2 regions of the Streptomyces sediminimaris genome follow, and region 2 is predicted to be linked to the other one. Evidence: riboswitches for the same ligand, from Rfam matches in the RefSeq annotation. Region 2 holds a riboswitch; the other holds the start of a gene.
The links. Region 2 has a riboswitch for S-adenosylmethionine ahead of ACJ9NR_RS11320 (aminotransferase class V-fold PLP-dependent enzyme). Riboswitches for the same ligand answer to the same signal wherever they lie in the genome.
Positions count from the first base shown of each region.

Region 1: another riboswitch for S-adenosylmethionine. It lies ahead of thrC (threonine synthase); the one in region 2 lies ahead of ACJ9NR_RS11320 (aminotransferase class V-fold PLP-dependent enzyme).

Region 1 covers NZ_JBJWOT010000001.1:3,880,946-3,887,882, forward strand. Annotated here, with positions in the region: gene groL (chaperonin GroEL) at 1-644, opposite strand, end outside; gene ACJ9NR_RS17865 (cold-shock protein) at 971-1,177, opposite strand; gene ACJ9NR_RS17870 (MoaD/ThiS family protein) at 1,628-1,903, opposite strand; gene thrC (threonine synthase) at 2,023-3,309, opposite strand; SAM riboswitch class I at 3,328-3,484, opposite strand; gene ACJ9NR_RS17880 (glucosyl-3-phosphoglycerate synthase) at 3,615-4,559, shown strand; gene ACJ9NR_RS17885 (alpha,alpha-trehalose-phosphate synthase (UDP-forming)) at 4,654-6,054, shown strand; gene otsB (trehalose-phosphatase) at 6,042-6,911, opposite strand.
Region 2 covers NZ_JBJWOT010000001.1:2,394,608-2,401,544, forward strand. Annotated here, with positions in the region: gene ACJ9NR_RS11295 (C40 family peptidase) at 1-706, opposite strand, end outside; gene ACJ9NR_RS11300 (NYN domain-containing protein) at 930-2,273, opposite strand; gene ACJ9NR_RS11305 (hypothetical protein) at 2,308-2,547, opposite strand; gene ACJ9NR_RS11310 (rhomboid family intramembrane serine protease) at 2,714-3,505, shown strand; gene ACJ9NR_RS11315 (Lrp/AsnC family transcriptional regulator) at 3,502-3,783, shown strand; gene ACJ9NR_RS11320 (aminotransferase class V-fold PLP-dependent enzyme) at 3,805-5,166, opposite strand; SAM riboswitch class IV at 5,327-5,443, opposite strand; gene trpD (anthranilate phosphoribosyltransferase) at 5,568-6,632, opposite strand; gene qcrB (cytochrome bc1 complex cytochrome b subunit) at 6,774-6,937, opposite strand, start outside.

The sequences.
Region 1 (6,937 bases), 1.5 Mb from region 2:
TCGTCGAGCGACGCCTCCATCCGCTCCATGTCGGTGGCGAAGTACGCCGAGATGTAGCCCTTGTCGAAGCGCATACCCTCGGTGAGCTCCAGCTCCAGACCGAAGGTCTGGGACTCCTCGACGGTGATGACGCCTTCCTTGCCGACCTTGTCCATGGCCTCGGCGATGAGCTCGCCGATCTGGGTGTCGGCGGCGGAGATGGAGGCCGTGGAAGCGATCTGCTCCTTGGTCTCGACGTCCTTGGCCTGCTCGAGCAGGGCACCGGAGACGGCCTCGACGGCCTTCTCGATACCGCGCTTGAGGGCCATCGGGTTGGCGCCGGCGGCGACGTTGCGCAGGCCCTCCTTGACCAGGGCCTGGGCGAGAACGGTCGCGGTGGTCGTACCGTCACCGGCGACGTCGTCCGTCTTCTTGGCGACTTCCTTGACCAGCTCGGCGCCGATCTTCTCGTACGGGTCCTCGAGCTCGATCTCCTTGGCGATGGAGACACCGTCGTTGGTGATCGTGGGGGCGCCCCACTTCTTCTCGAGGACGACGTTGCGGCCCTTGGGGCCGAGCGTCACCTTCACGGCGTCCGCGAGCTGGTTCATGCCGCGCTCGAGGCCGCGCCGCGCCTCCTCGTCGAACGCGATGATCTTGGCCATGTGAAGTGGTCCCTCCAGGACTGGGGGTGATTCCTTCGGACCGCGCCCGCGCCCGCGACGGACGGCACGCACGCCTCGTGGTTCCTTGCCCCACCCGGCCTGCGGGCCTCACCGACCCGGTCCTTCTTTGTCACTCTCACCTTCAGAGTGCTAACGCCAATGATTAGCACTCGACCCATGAGAGTGCAAGGTGCGCCCACGGAGCGAGCCGGGGCGGGCGGGCGTGTCCGCGCCCGGCCCCGGACACGCCGAAGGGCCCGCGCCCAGGGCGCGGACCCTTCGATCAAGAACGGAAGAACGTCGCTGCAGTTGACCCGGCGCGTGCTTCAGCCGGCCGCCAGCCGGACCATGTCCGCCTGCGGCCCCTTCTGGCCCTGCGAGATCTCGAAATCGACCCGCTGACCCTCTTCCAGGGTGCGGTAGCCGTCCATCTGAATCGCACTGTAGTGGACGAAAACATCCGCACCACCGTCGACCGCGATGAAGCCGTACCCCTTCTCCGCGTTGAACCACTTGACGGTGCCCTGAGCCATGCCTAACTCCCCTATTACTGGCCCTTGCACGGACCCGCACTTCGCGGATCCGGGTCAGACCTCACCCCCCACGGTTGGGGGCGTGCGCCGGAACGCGTCGACCGCGGCTGAATGTATCTGTCCAACTGCCGTCTGCAACAGGTCAATCGGACGAGAATTCCGGGCACGACCGGTCGGGAATGTACGGAGAATTCACCCGAATCCAGGGCAAGTCGGGCCCCATAAAAGGAGCATAAGACACAAAAGACCTGCACACTTTGGCGACTTCTCGCTGCCCGAGAAGTGGGAACTCATATGCGTCCGGCATGCGGAACGGGGCCGCTTCCCCAACTGTACCGTGCTCAACCATGCAGAATTGCCCCCTCCGCTTCTCTCACGGAGGGGGCAATTCGATGAACTCTTCGTAACCGACCTTACCGACGGTAATGATCGGGGCGTCCGACCTGTTCCTCAGCCTCCGGCGACGGCCGGAATGATCGAGACTCCGGCGCCGTCCGGAGTGGCCGTCTCCAGGCCCTGCTCGAAACGCACGTCGTCGTCGTTGACGTAGACGTTGACGAACCGGCGCAGCCTGCCCTGGTCGTCGAGCACCCGGGCGGCGATACCCGTGTGGTTCTTCTCCAGGTCGGCGATGACCTCGGCGAGGGTCGCGCCCTCGGCGGCGACCTCGGCCTGCCCGCCGGTGTAGGTGCGCAGGATGGTGGGGATACGGACGTTGACGCTCATGCTGATGACCTCCGGGTCGGGAACAGGCTTTTCAGGGGTGCGGGGCTGTGCTGGGGGTGCGGCCACCGCCGCGCGGGCGCGACCGGCCCACCGCGGCCCGCGGACGAACGGCCACCTGCTCAGGCGAGCCCGGCCTCACGGAAGGAATCGAGGTTCGGGCGAATGGTCGCGGTCAGGCCCGTACCGGCCACCGCGTCCAGCGTCTTCAGCCCGTCCCCGGTGTTGAGAACGACCGTCGTCAGCGCCGGGTCCAGCACCCCGTTCTCGATGAGCTTCCTCGTCACGCCGACGGTCACACCGCCCGCGGTCTCCGCGAAGATCCCCTCGGTCCGGGCGAGCAGCTTGATCGCGTCCACGATCTGCCCGTCGCTGACGTCCTCCACCGCGCCGCCGGTGCGCCGCGCGATGTCCAGCACGTACGGGCCGTCGGCGGGGTTGCCGATCGCCAGCGACTTGGCGATGGTGTCCGGCTTCTGCGGGCGGACCACGTCGTGCCCCGCCTTGTACGCCGTCGACACCGGCGAGCAGCCCTCGGCCTGGGCGCCGAAGATCCGGTACGGCCGGTCCTCGACGAGCCCGAGCCTGATCAGCTCCTGCAGACCCTTGTCGATCTTCGTCAGCTGCGAACCGGAGGCGATCGGGATGACCAGCTGGTCCGGCAGCCGCCAGCCGAGCTGCTCGCAGATCTCGTACGCCAGGGTCTTGGAGCCCTCCGCGTAGTACGGCCGCAGGTTGACGTTGACGAAGCCCCAGCCCTCGCCGGCCGGGTCGCCGATCAGCTCGGAGCAGAAACGGTTCACGTCGTCGTAGTTGCCCTCGATGCCGACGAGCTCGCCGCCGTAGACCGCGGCCATGACGACCTTGCCCTGCTCCAGGTCGTGCGGGATGAACACGCAGGAGCGGAAGCCGGCCCGGGCCGCCGCGGCGCCCACGGCGCCGGCCAGGTTTCCGGTGGAGGAGCAGGAGAGGGTGGTGAAGCCGAAGACGCGCGCCGCCTCCAGGGCCTGCGCGACGACGCGGTCCTTGAAGGAGTGCGTCGGGTTGCCGGAGTCGTCCTTGACGTACAGGCCGCCGGTCACGCCCAGCTCGCGGGCGAGGTTGTCGGCCCTGACGAGCTTGGTCCAGCCGGGGTTGATGTTCGGCTTGTCCGCCACGTCCGCCGGGACCGGCAGCAGGGGCGCGTAGCGCCAGATGTTCGCGGGGCCCGCCTCGATGCGCTTGCGGAGCTCCTCGGCGCCGTAGGCCGAGAAGTCGTAGGCGATCTCGAGGGGGCCGAAACACTCCTCGCACGCGAAGACCGGGCCGAGCGGTACCCGGTGACCGCACTCGCGGCAGCTGAGGGCCGCGGCGGGACCGAGGTCGACGGTCGTGGAGTCGGTGGTGCTTGCAACAGTCTGCGCAGCCATATGAGGCGAGGCCCTTTCTCCTCATCTTCCTCACGACGCATCTCGCCGTGAGACGGATTTGGCACCTTCCCTAGCCGGGGAGCCTCGCGGAACGATCAGCACTGATCTACGAGTACCGGCTGGAGGGTTGCCGGGGCTTCATCGGGCCGTTTCCCTCTGCCCCTCTGGATGAGCTGTATGCGGTTGTGAACGGCGGTGACCCCGGACATGCGATGGTCACCGGCGTTGTTCAAGACTGTAACCGACGCCCAGGACAGTTGAGAGAGCCGTCCGTAACGCGAGACAACCGTGAGGAGCCGCCGACCGTGCTGGAAGAAGTCGAGCGCTGGCTGCGCACCCGCTCCTGGGCCCTGTCCGACCGCCCGCTGCACCGGATCCTGGCCGCCAAGCAGCGCACGGGCCAGTCGGTCTCCGTCGTGCTGCCCGCGCTCAACGAGCAGGAGACGGTCGGCGACATCGTCGCCGTCGTCCGCCGCGACCTCATGCGGCAGGTGCCGCTGGTCGACGAGATCGTCGTCGTCGACTCGGGGTCCACCGACCGCACCTCCGAGGTGGCCGCGGCGGCGGGCGCCCGGGTGGTGCACCGGGACGAGATCCTGCCGCGCGTCCCGGCCGTGCCCGGCAAGGGCGAGGTGCTGTGGCGCTCCCTGCTCGTCACGACGGGGGACATCGTCTGCTTCGTCGACGCCGACCTGAGGGAGTTCTCCTCCGGCTTCGTCTCCGGGATCGTGGGCCCGCTGCTCACCGACCCCGGCGTCGAACTGGTCAAGGGCATGTACGACCGCCCGCTGGCCGGGGCCGCGGGACAGGGCGGCCGGGTCACCGAGCTGATGGCGCGCCCGCTGCTGAACATGCACTGGCCGCAGCTGGCCGGCTTCGTGCAGCCGCTCGGCGGCGAGTACGCGGCCCGCCGCTCCCTGCTGGAACAGCTGCCCTTCCCGGTCGGCTACGGCGTGGAGCTGGGCATGCTGGTCGACGCCCTGCACCTGGTGGGCCTCGACGCGCTCGCCCAGGTGGACGTCGGCGTGCGCAAGCACCGCCACCAGGACGGGCAGGCGCTGGGCCGCATGGCCGCCGCGATCTACCGCACGGCGCAGCTGAGGCTGGCCCGCGGGCATCTGCTGCGGCCGTCGCTGACCCAGTTCGAGCGCGGCGAGGACGGTTTCGAGCCGCGGACCCACTCCGTGGACACCGAGGAGCGCCCGCCGATGGTGGAGATCGCCGAGTACGCCGAGCGCCGGGTGGCCTGAGTCCGCCAGTCCGCCCGTCACGCGCCGTATACGGTCCACCCGCAGGGGGCAGCCAAACGTTTGAGCGTTTCCGGGCCTGGCTAGGTTGTGGCGTATGGCTTCCACGCACGGCGCTGCTCATCAGGTGCTGGTCGCGTCCAACCGCGGCCCGGTCTCGTACGAGGTGCAGGAGGACGGCTCGCTGTCCGCGAAACGCGGCGGCGGCGGGCTGGTCTCCGGGCTGTCCGCGATCGGCCCGGACGCGGGCGCGCTGTGGGTGTGCTCGGCGCTGTCCGACGGCGACCGGGAGGCGGTGCGCTGCGGGGTCGGCGAAGAGGGCGTGCGGATGCTGGACGTCCCGGCCGGCGTCCACGCCGACGCCTACAACGGCATCGCGAACTCGGTGCTCTGGTTCGTCCACCACCTGCTGTACCAGACGCCGCTGGAGCCGGTCTTCGACGCGGAGTTCCGGCGGCAGTGGGCCTCGTACGAGACCTACAACCGGGCCTTCGCCGAGGCACTCGCCGAGGAGGCCGCCGAGGGCGCGGCCGTGCTGGTGCAGGACTACCACCTGTGCCTGGTGCCGGGGATGCTGCGGGAGCTGCGGCCCGACCTGCGGATCGGGCACTTCTCGCACACGCCGTGGGCGCCCGCGGAGTACTTCCGGCTGCTGCCCGACGACATCGCCGGGCAGGTGCTGCGCGGCATGCTCGGCGCCGACCGCCTGGGCTTCCTGACCCGGCGCTGGGCGGACGCGTTCACGGCCTGCTGCACCGCGTTGGTGGGCGGCCTCGGGGGCACGGAGGTCGGCGTCCACGGGCTCGGCGCGGACGCCGACTTCCTGCGGCGGCGCGCGCACGAGGCCGACGTGGCCGAGCGGATGACCGCGCTGCGGGCCGAGATCGGTGAGGGCCGCAGGACGATCGTGCGGGTGGACCGCACCGAGCTGTCGAAGAACATCGTGCGCGGGCTGCTGGCGTTCCGTCAGCTGCTGGACGACCGCCCCGAGTGGCGCGAGCGCGTCGTGCACGTGGCGTTCGCCTATCCCTCGCGGCAGGACCTCGCCGTCTACCGGGACTACACGGCCGAGGTGCAGCGGCTGGCCGAGGAGATCAACTCCCGGTACGGCACCCCCGGCTGGACCCCGGTCGTGCTGCACGTCAAGGACGACTTCGCGCGCTCGCTGGCCGCCTACCGGCTGGCCGACGTGGCCCTCGTCAACCCCATCCGGGACGGCATGAACCTCGTCGCCAAGGAGATGCCGGTGATCTCCGACGAGGGGTGCGCGCTGGTGCTCTCGCGCGAGGCGGGCGCCCACGCCGAGCTGGGCGAGGACGCCATCACCGTGAACCCCTACGACATCGTGGAGACGGCGGACGCCCTGCACGAGGCGCTGACCATGCCCGCGGCGGAGCGGGCGGAGCGGGCCAAGCGGCTGGCGGCAGCGGCGACCGCGCTGCCGCCCGCGCAGTGGTTCCTGGACCAGCTGAACGCGCTGACCGGTCAGGCGAGCTGAGCCGCGATCCCGCGCAGCAGGCGGACGACCCCGGCCGGGCCGTCCACCACCACGTCCGCCCGCTCCCGCAGCCGCGTCACCTCGTCGCTGCCGCTGCACACCAGCAGGCCCGGGACGCCGTCGGCGCGCAGCCGGTCGACGGCGGAGAAGGCGGGCAGGTCGCCGAGGTCGTCGCCGGCGTAGAGGACCGCCGAGGCGCCGGTCTCGCGGACGTACTCCAGCAGGGCCACGCCCTTGTCCATGCCCGGCGGGCGCAGCTCCAGGACCAGGCGGCCGGGTTCGACGATCAGGCCGTGGCGCGCGGCGAGGTCGGCGAGGGGTGCGCGCAGCGCCTCGAAGGCGGCCTGCGGGTCGGCGGCGCGGCGGGTGTGGACCGCGACGGCGCGGCCCTTCTCCTCGATCCAGGTGCCCTGCCAGGCGCCCTCGCGGTCGAGGACCCCGGGCAGCTCGGCCCGGACGGCGGCGACGCCGGGGTGCGGGGCGGGGGCGCTGACCTCGCCGCTGACGGCGTCCCAGCGCTCGGCGCCGTAGTGGCCGAGGACGAGCAGGTGCTCCAGGCCCGGGACGCCCGCGAAGCCGCCGTTGCGGACGGCGACGCCGGCCGGGCGGCCGGTGACGACCGCCACGGAGGCGACCTTCGGGGCGAGGGCGGCGAGCGCCGGCACCGCCTCCGGGTGGGCGCGGGCCTGTTCCGGGTCCGCCACGATCGGTGCGAGGGTGCCGTCGAAGTCGAGGCCGACCACCGTCTTGCCGGGATCGGCGAGGATCGCGGCGAGTCCTTCGCGGCCCGCCCGCGTGGCAGGCGTCGGCAGGGGGTCCATGGAGTGCGTCGAGTCCGTATCCGTAGGGGTGCCCATACGGACGACCTTAACCGGGGGCGCCC
Region 2 (6,937 bases):
AGGCCGCGGCGGCCCGGCCGGAGGCGGAGCCGGTGTTGCCGAGGTCGACGCGCTCGGCGGAGGAGCGGCTGGCGCGCTGGTCCGCGGCGGCCAGCGCCGCCTTCTCGGCCGCCGTCAGGGTGTTGAGCAGCTTCTGCGCCTCGGCGAGCTTGCTCTGGACCTGCTTCTTCTTCTTGCCCAGTTCGGTGCGGGTGGAGGCGAGGTCCTTGAGCTTGTCGGAGGCCTCGGCGCGCTCCTGGGCGAGTTCGCGCTGCTTCTGCTGGATCTTCTTCAGCGCCTCGACCTGCTGGGCGCTGAGCTGGTCCGCGGTGGACGCCTTGTCCAGGTAGTCGTCCGGGTTCGACGACAGGAAGAGCTGGAGGGAGGAGTCGATGGTGCCGGAGCGGTACTGCGCGGCCGCCGCCATGCCTATGGAGTCACGCAGCTCGTTGAGTTCCTGCTGACCGCGGGCGACGTTGTCCTGGATGGTGGAGATCTCCTTCTGGAGCTTCTCCTGCTTCTCCTTGGCGCCGTTGTACTTCTCGGTGGCCTGCTCGGCCTGTTCGTACAGCTTGTCGACCTTTGCCTTGACCTCGTCCTTCGACGGCTTCTCGCTGGGCGCGGCGTTGGCGGCCTGGGCGCTGATGGCAACTGCGGCAGCAGCGGCGGTGGTGAGCACGGTCACGCGCGCACGGCTCGGCTGCTTGGGTCGACGGTGGGTCGCCACGAAGGTGAACTCCTTCTTCTGAGTGATCACCCGCTCGGAGGTTCGGAGCCAGACCCTAGTGACCTCATCGTGATCAGATCAAATCCTCAGGAGCAAAATCTCGTCACACCATGCATTCTTTACACACAACTCACGTGCGGTGATACGCGGTTGACACTACGTTGCGTGACGATCCCGCCAATTCGGGCATTAAACCTGGAATTTCGACCATCGGGACAGTCGCTCAGGAAAGGCGTTTCAGCAGCATGGCGGAGGCGACCGGCCGGGCACCCGCCCTGGCCACCCCGTCGGCCACCTCGCGGTCGGTGGAGGCGACGATGACGGGCCGCCCGGGCGGCTCGGCGCGCACCAGCTGACGGATCAGCTCGTCGGCCGTCACACCCGGCTTGGAGAACAGCACGCGCACGCCGCGCGGGGGCGCCAGCAGCACCGGCGCCACCAGCTCGGCCCCGTCGAAGACGCAGGTGACCTCGGCGCCGGTCTGTGCGGCGAGCTGCGAGAGCTGGCCCAGCAGCCTCAACCGCTGCTTCTCCAGGGGCATCTGGGGATAGCCGGTCTTGGTGACGTTGTAGCCGTCGACGAGCAGGTGGGCCTGCGGCAGGGCGAGCAGCTGGTCCAGGACCGCGGGGTCGTGCTCGGACAGCGCCCGGGCGGCGATGTCCTTCGGGGTCATGCGCCCCGGCTCGACCGCGTCGACGGTCTCGGCCGGGCGGACGGAGACGGGCGGCAGCGCCAGTTCCCGGCGCAGCCCCTGTGTCGCGTCGAGAAGGGTGTCCAGAAGCAGGCGCACGCGCATGTCCTCGACACTGCGCCCCTCGCGCGCTGCTCTGCGCGTGCCCTCCAGGGCGGCCTCCGCCTCGCCGAGCCGCGCCTTCAGGCGCCGGGACTCGCTCTCCGCGGCGGACACCTGGGCCTGCCCCTCGGCGCGTGCGGCCTCCATCTCGCCCTGGAGCTTGCGCAGGGCCGCCTCGCCCCGCTTGACGTCGCTGAGGGCCGCGCGCAGCTTGCGGCGCAGCGAGTCGGCCTCCTTGCGGGCGGCCTCCAGCTCGGTGCGCAGCCGCTCGGTGTCGAGCCGGGTCTGCTCGCGGGCCCGCTCCAGCTCCTCGCGCAGCCGCTCCAGCTCGGCCCGGCTCTCCTCGCCGGCCCGCTCGGCGTCGGCCCGCTGAGCCTCCTCGCCGGCCGCCGTCACGAGCTTCACCCAGCCGGTGGGCCGCAGAACATAGGCCGCGGCCGCCACGTCGAGCGGGTCCGCGGCCGGGGGCGGCGAGCCGGAGTCGAGGGCGCCGGCCAGCTCCGGCTGGGCCTCTCTGAGCTTCTCCCCGATCCGCTGCCGGAACAGCGGCTCGGTCTCCAGCGCGGCCGCCATCGCGTTGCCGGCGAACTTGGCGCGGCGAGACGGGGTGAACCGGGCGTACTGCCTGAGCTGTCCGGGCAGTTCGGCGACGGTCAGGCCGCCGAACGCGTCCGCGACGATCTGGACGACCCTGCGGCGCACTCCGTCGGGCAGCGGACGGTCAAGCACCTCGGCGGTGCCGTCGCCCGGCCCCCCGTCCGCGGTCTCCGCCATCCGTCACACCCCATTACCTGTGGGGCCGCTCCGCTCAGGAGTCGGCGCCCGGCCTGTCCACGAGTTCCACCTGGTCCACCGCGTTGCACCAGCGGCAGCGCACCGACTCGATGGTCTCACTGACCACCTCGCGCTCCTCGACCTTCGGCTCGCCGGCCAGATCGAGGTGGACGTACTCGACGACCTTCGAGGAGCGGGTCACGTCGAACCGCGTGAGGTTGCCGCAGAGGGTGCAGCGCCACCGTGTCGAGGCGGTCGGCAGGGGAACCGTCATCGTGACTCGTACCTTTTCCTTCTGGGCCGTCTGGTGTCCGCGACGCCCCGGCTTCCCCGGAGCGTGTGGCCGTAACCCTACGGCCTGGCGGCGACCCGCCGCCCGCCTGTCCACGGCGGCGAGGCGTTCTGTGCGAGTGCGTCCCCTTACGTCATGCTCTGTGTTCATGATCAGCCACCGGAGCCCGACCGACAGCAGAACGAGCCGGCGCCCGTCGGCGCCCGTGACCCACACGCTGCTCGTCCTGTGCTGCCTGGTCTTCGTGATCGGCCCGGCATCGGGCCTGGACCGGGTCTACGGCTCCGGGGAGGCACTGCTCGCCGCCCAGCGCGCGTACTTCCACCGGTGGGGGGTGATCCCGGCCGAGCTGTTCCAGGGCTCCCCCAGGGCCGTCCTGACCCCCGCCACCGCCCTGTTCGTGCACGGCAGCTGGGTGCACCTGCTCGGCAACATGCTCTTCCTCTACGTCTTCGGCGTGATGACCGAGGAGCGGATGGGCCGCGTGCGGTTCGCCCTCTTCTACCTCGGCTGCGGCTACCTGGCCCTGCTCGGCTACGCGGCCGCGAACTCCGCCTCCGAGCAGTCCCTGGTGGGGGCGTCCGGGGCGATCTCCGCCGTCCTGGGCGCGTTCCTCTACCTGTTCCCCACGGCCAGGGTGACAAGCCTGCTCCCGTTCCTCTTCTTCCTCCCGGTGCGCTTCCCCGCGTGGGTGGTCCTGCCGTTCTGGGCGGCCCTGCAGTGGCTGGCCGCGGGCCGGGCGGACCGCGGGCCGGGGGTGGCCTACCTGGCCCACCTGGTGGGCTTCGGCCTGGGCTTCTGCTACGCCTGGGCCCGGTCCGGGAAGAGGAGGGGGAAGGGCCCGAGGGGCGGCCGCGGAAGGGCGGTGGTGGGCGACCCGGGGGCGACTAGAGTGAGGTCCGCCCCAGCTCCGGCTCCCGAGGGAGAGAACCAGCCGTGATCACCGCGATCGTCCTCATCAAGACCAGCGTGGACCGGATCCCCGAGATCGCGGAGTCGATCGCGGCGCTGGAGTCCGTGAGCGAGGTCTTCTCGGTCACCGGCACCTACGACCTGATCGCCATGGTCCGGGTCAAGGAGCACGAGGACCTGGCCGAGATCATCCCGGGCCGCATCAGCAAGATCCCCGGCGTCGAGGCCACGGACACGCACGTCGCGTTCCGCACCTACTCCCAGCACGACCTGGAGGCGGCGTTCGCCATCGGCCTGGACTCCTGAAGGCGCGTCGTACCGGCGTCGTCAAACCGCCGGCACGCAGCGGCCGTCCTGCGTGCGGTAGCGCCGCTTCGCGCCGTCGCGCACCAGTTCCCGCACGGCCGCCAGGAAGCGGGTGACGTGCTCGTCGGGGGTGCCGGCGCCGAAGCTGACGCGGATGGCGTCGAGGGACTTCCCGCCCGGGGCGGCCTCGGGGGCGCCGCACTCGCCCCGGGCCTGGGGGCCGCCGCCCAGCAGGGTGCGCAGCAGGGGGTGGGCGCAGAACAGGCCGTCCCGCACGCCGATGCCGTACTCGGCGGAGAGCGCGGCGGCGAAGTGGGAGCTGTGCCAGCCCTCGACGACGAACGAGATCACCCCGACCCGGGGGGCGTCGTCGCCGAACAGGGACAGGACCGTGACCTGCGGGACCTCGGCCAGACCCGCGCGGACCCGGGTGATCAGGCGCTGCTCACGCGCGACCAGGCCGTCGAAGCCCGCCTCGGTGAGGGCCCGGCAGGCGGAGGCGATGGAGTGGGCACCGATCACGTTCGGGGAGCCGGCCTCGTGGCGGGCGGCGCCGTCGTGCCACTCCACGTCCACGCCCCCGTCCGCGCGCCGCGTCACCCTGCGGCTGGCGCCGCCGCCCGCGAGGTACGGCTCGGCCGCCCGCAGCCAGTCGGCGCGGCCGGCCAGCACACCGGAGCCGAAGGGCGCGTAGAGCTTGTGCCCGGAGAAGGCGACCCAGTCGACGTCGAGGTCCCGCACGGAGACCGGGCGGTGCGGGGCCAGCTGCGCCGCGTCCAGCACGATCCGCGCGCCGTGGGCGTGCGCCGCGGCGGCCAGCTCGCGCACCGGCCACAGCTCGCCGGTGACGTTGGAGGCGCCGGTGACGCAGACCAGCGCCGGAGTCCGCGGGTCGCGGGCGGCGAGGGCGCGCTCCAGGGTCGCCACGGCCTGCTGCGGGGTGCGCGGCGCGTCGAGGCAGGTGACCCGGGCGTCCTGCCAGGGCAGCAGGCTCGCGTGGTGCTCGGTCTCGAAGACGAGGACCTGGCAGCCTGCGGGCAGCGCGCGGGCGAGCAGGTTCAGCGAGTCCGTCGTGGAGCGGGTGAAGACCAGCTGGTCGCCGGGACGGCAGTCCAGGAACTCCAGGACCGTCCTGCGGGCGCCCTCGAACAGGTCGGTCGACAGCTGGGACAGGTACCCGGCGCCCCGGTGGACGCTGCCGTAGTACGGTGCGTAGGCCGCCACGTCGTCCCAGACGCGCTGCAGGGCCGGCGCGCTGGCCGCGTAGTCGAGTGCGGCGTAGGTGACCTCGCCACCGGTGACGAGCGGGACGGTGACGTCCCGGCCCAGAACGGGCAGCGGGGCACAGACGGCCTGGACGGCGGCAGCGGTGGGGACGGACATGGCGAGACTCCTGCGAGGGACGAGCGGATCCGCCGTGCGAGCGGTACGGCTCCAGCACGGGGAGAGGTGAAAGGGGTACGCGGAGGCGGGGCTCGACGCCCTAGCGCATTCGCTGGCTCACAGAAGGCTCCTCGACGACCAGGACCCCTGGTGTACGAGGGATCCGCGCTTGCCCTGGACCTCGCTGCCCACGGCCTGGTCCTCACCCGGGGCACCCCGCCACGGACGGAGGGTTGCCGGACAGTCGGCCGGGGCCTCATGACTGTCACTCATGACCTGGTCGGAAACGTACGTGAAGTGATCGCGGTCCCGCAACCCGTGTCCGGATGACGGGACCGCGCCCCTGCTCGCCGGCGGCCGGCGGCCGCCGGCCGGCGAGCCGTGGCACTCCCGGCGGACGCTCAGCCGTTGCTGGCCGCCACCCAGCGCTCCAGCGCCCGCTTGGCGGCGCCCGAGTCGATCGACTCCGCGGCCCTGGCCATCCCGGCGCGGAGCTGTTCGGCCAGCGGTCCCGGGCCCGGGTCGAGGGCGACGAGCGCGGCCGCCGAGTTCAGCAGTACGGCGTCCCGCACCGGCCCCCGCTCCCCGTCGAGGAGCCTGCGGGCCACCTCGGCGTTGTACGAGGGGTCGCCGCCGCGCAGCGCCTCGACCGGCACCAGCTCGATGCCGACCTCGCGGGGGTCGAAGGTCTCCTCGGCGACCTTGCCGTCGCGGACGATCCAGACCCGGGAGGTGGCCGTGGTGGTCAGCTCGTCGAGTCCGTCGTCCCCGCGGAAGACCAGCGAGGAGTTGCCGCGTTCGGCGAAGACGCCCGCGACGACCGGAGCCATCCGCGGGTCGGCGACACCGACCGCCTGGGCCCGCACCCGGGCGGGGTTGGTCAGCGGGCCGAGGATGTTGAACACCGTGCGGATGGCCAGCTGGCCGCGCGCGGCGCCGGCGTGCCGCAGCGCCGGGTGGAACTTGACGGCGAAGCAGAAGGTGATCCCCGCCTCCTGCGCCACCTCGGCCACCCGCTGCGGGGTCAGTTCCAGATTGACGCCGAGCTTCTCCAGGACGTCCGAGGCACCGGACGCCGAGGACGCGGCGCGGTTGCCGTGCTTGACGACCGTGGCGCCCGCACCGGCGACGACGATCGCGGACATGGTGGAGATGTTGACCGTCTTGGCGCCGTCGCCGCCGGTGCCGACGATGTCCACCGTCCGCCCGGGCACCTCGATCACGTTGGCGTGCTCGTACATCGTCCGGACCAGGCCGGCGATCTCCTCCACCGTCTCGCCCTTGGCGCGCAGGGCCACGACGAAGCCCGCGATCTGCGCGTCCGTCGCCTCGCCGCGCATGATCTGGTCCATCGCCCAGGCCGTCGCGTCGGCGCTCTGGTCGCGGCCGTAGAGCAGGGCGTTCAGCACCTCGGGCCAGGAACGGCCCGCCGCGGTGTCGCCTCCAGCGGGGGTCACAGCGCTCATAGGGCCGCTCCTGGTGTCGTAGAAGAGGAGGACTCGTCGCGGGAGTCCGACCCCCACCCTATCCAGCCGGAAGGCATGACAAGGGGCCCCGTCCGAACACCGGACGGGGCCCCTCGCCGTGGCGTGGCGACGCCTCAGCGATCAGTGATGGCCGTGGCCGCTCGTGATCTCCTTGTACTCCTCCGCGGTGGGCTTCGCGATCTGGGACTCCTCGCCGTAGTACGCCTCGCTGAGCTTGGCGCGCAGCTTCTCGGAGCCCCTCACCTTGCGCTCGACGCCGTTCTCGTCGACCGTGGGGCCGATCT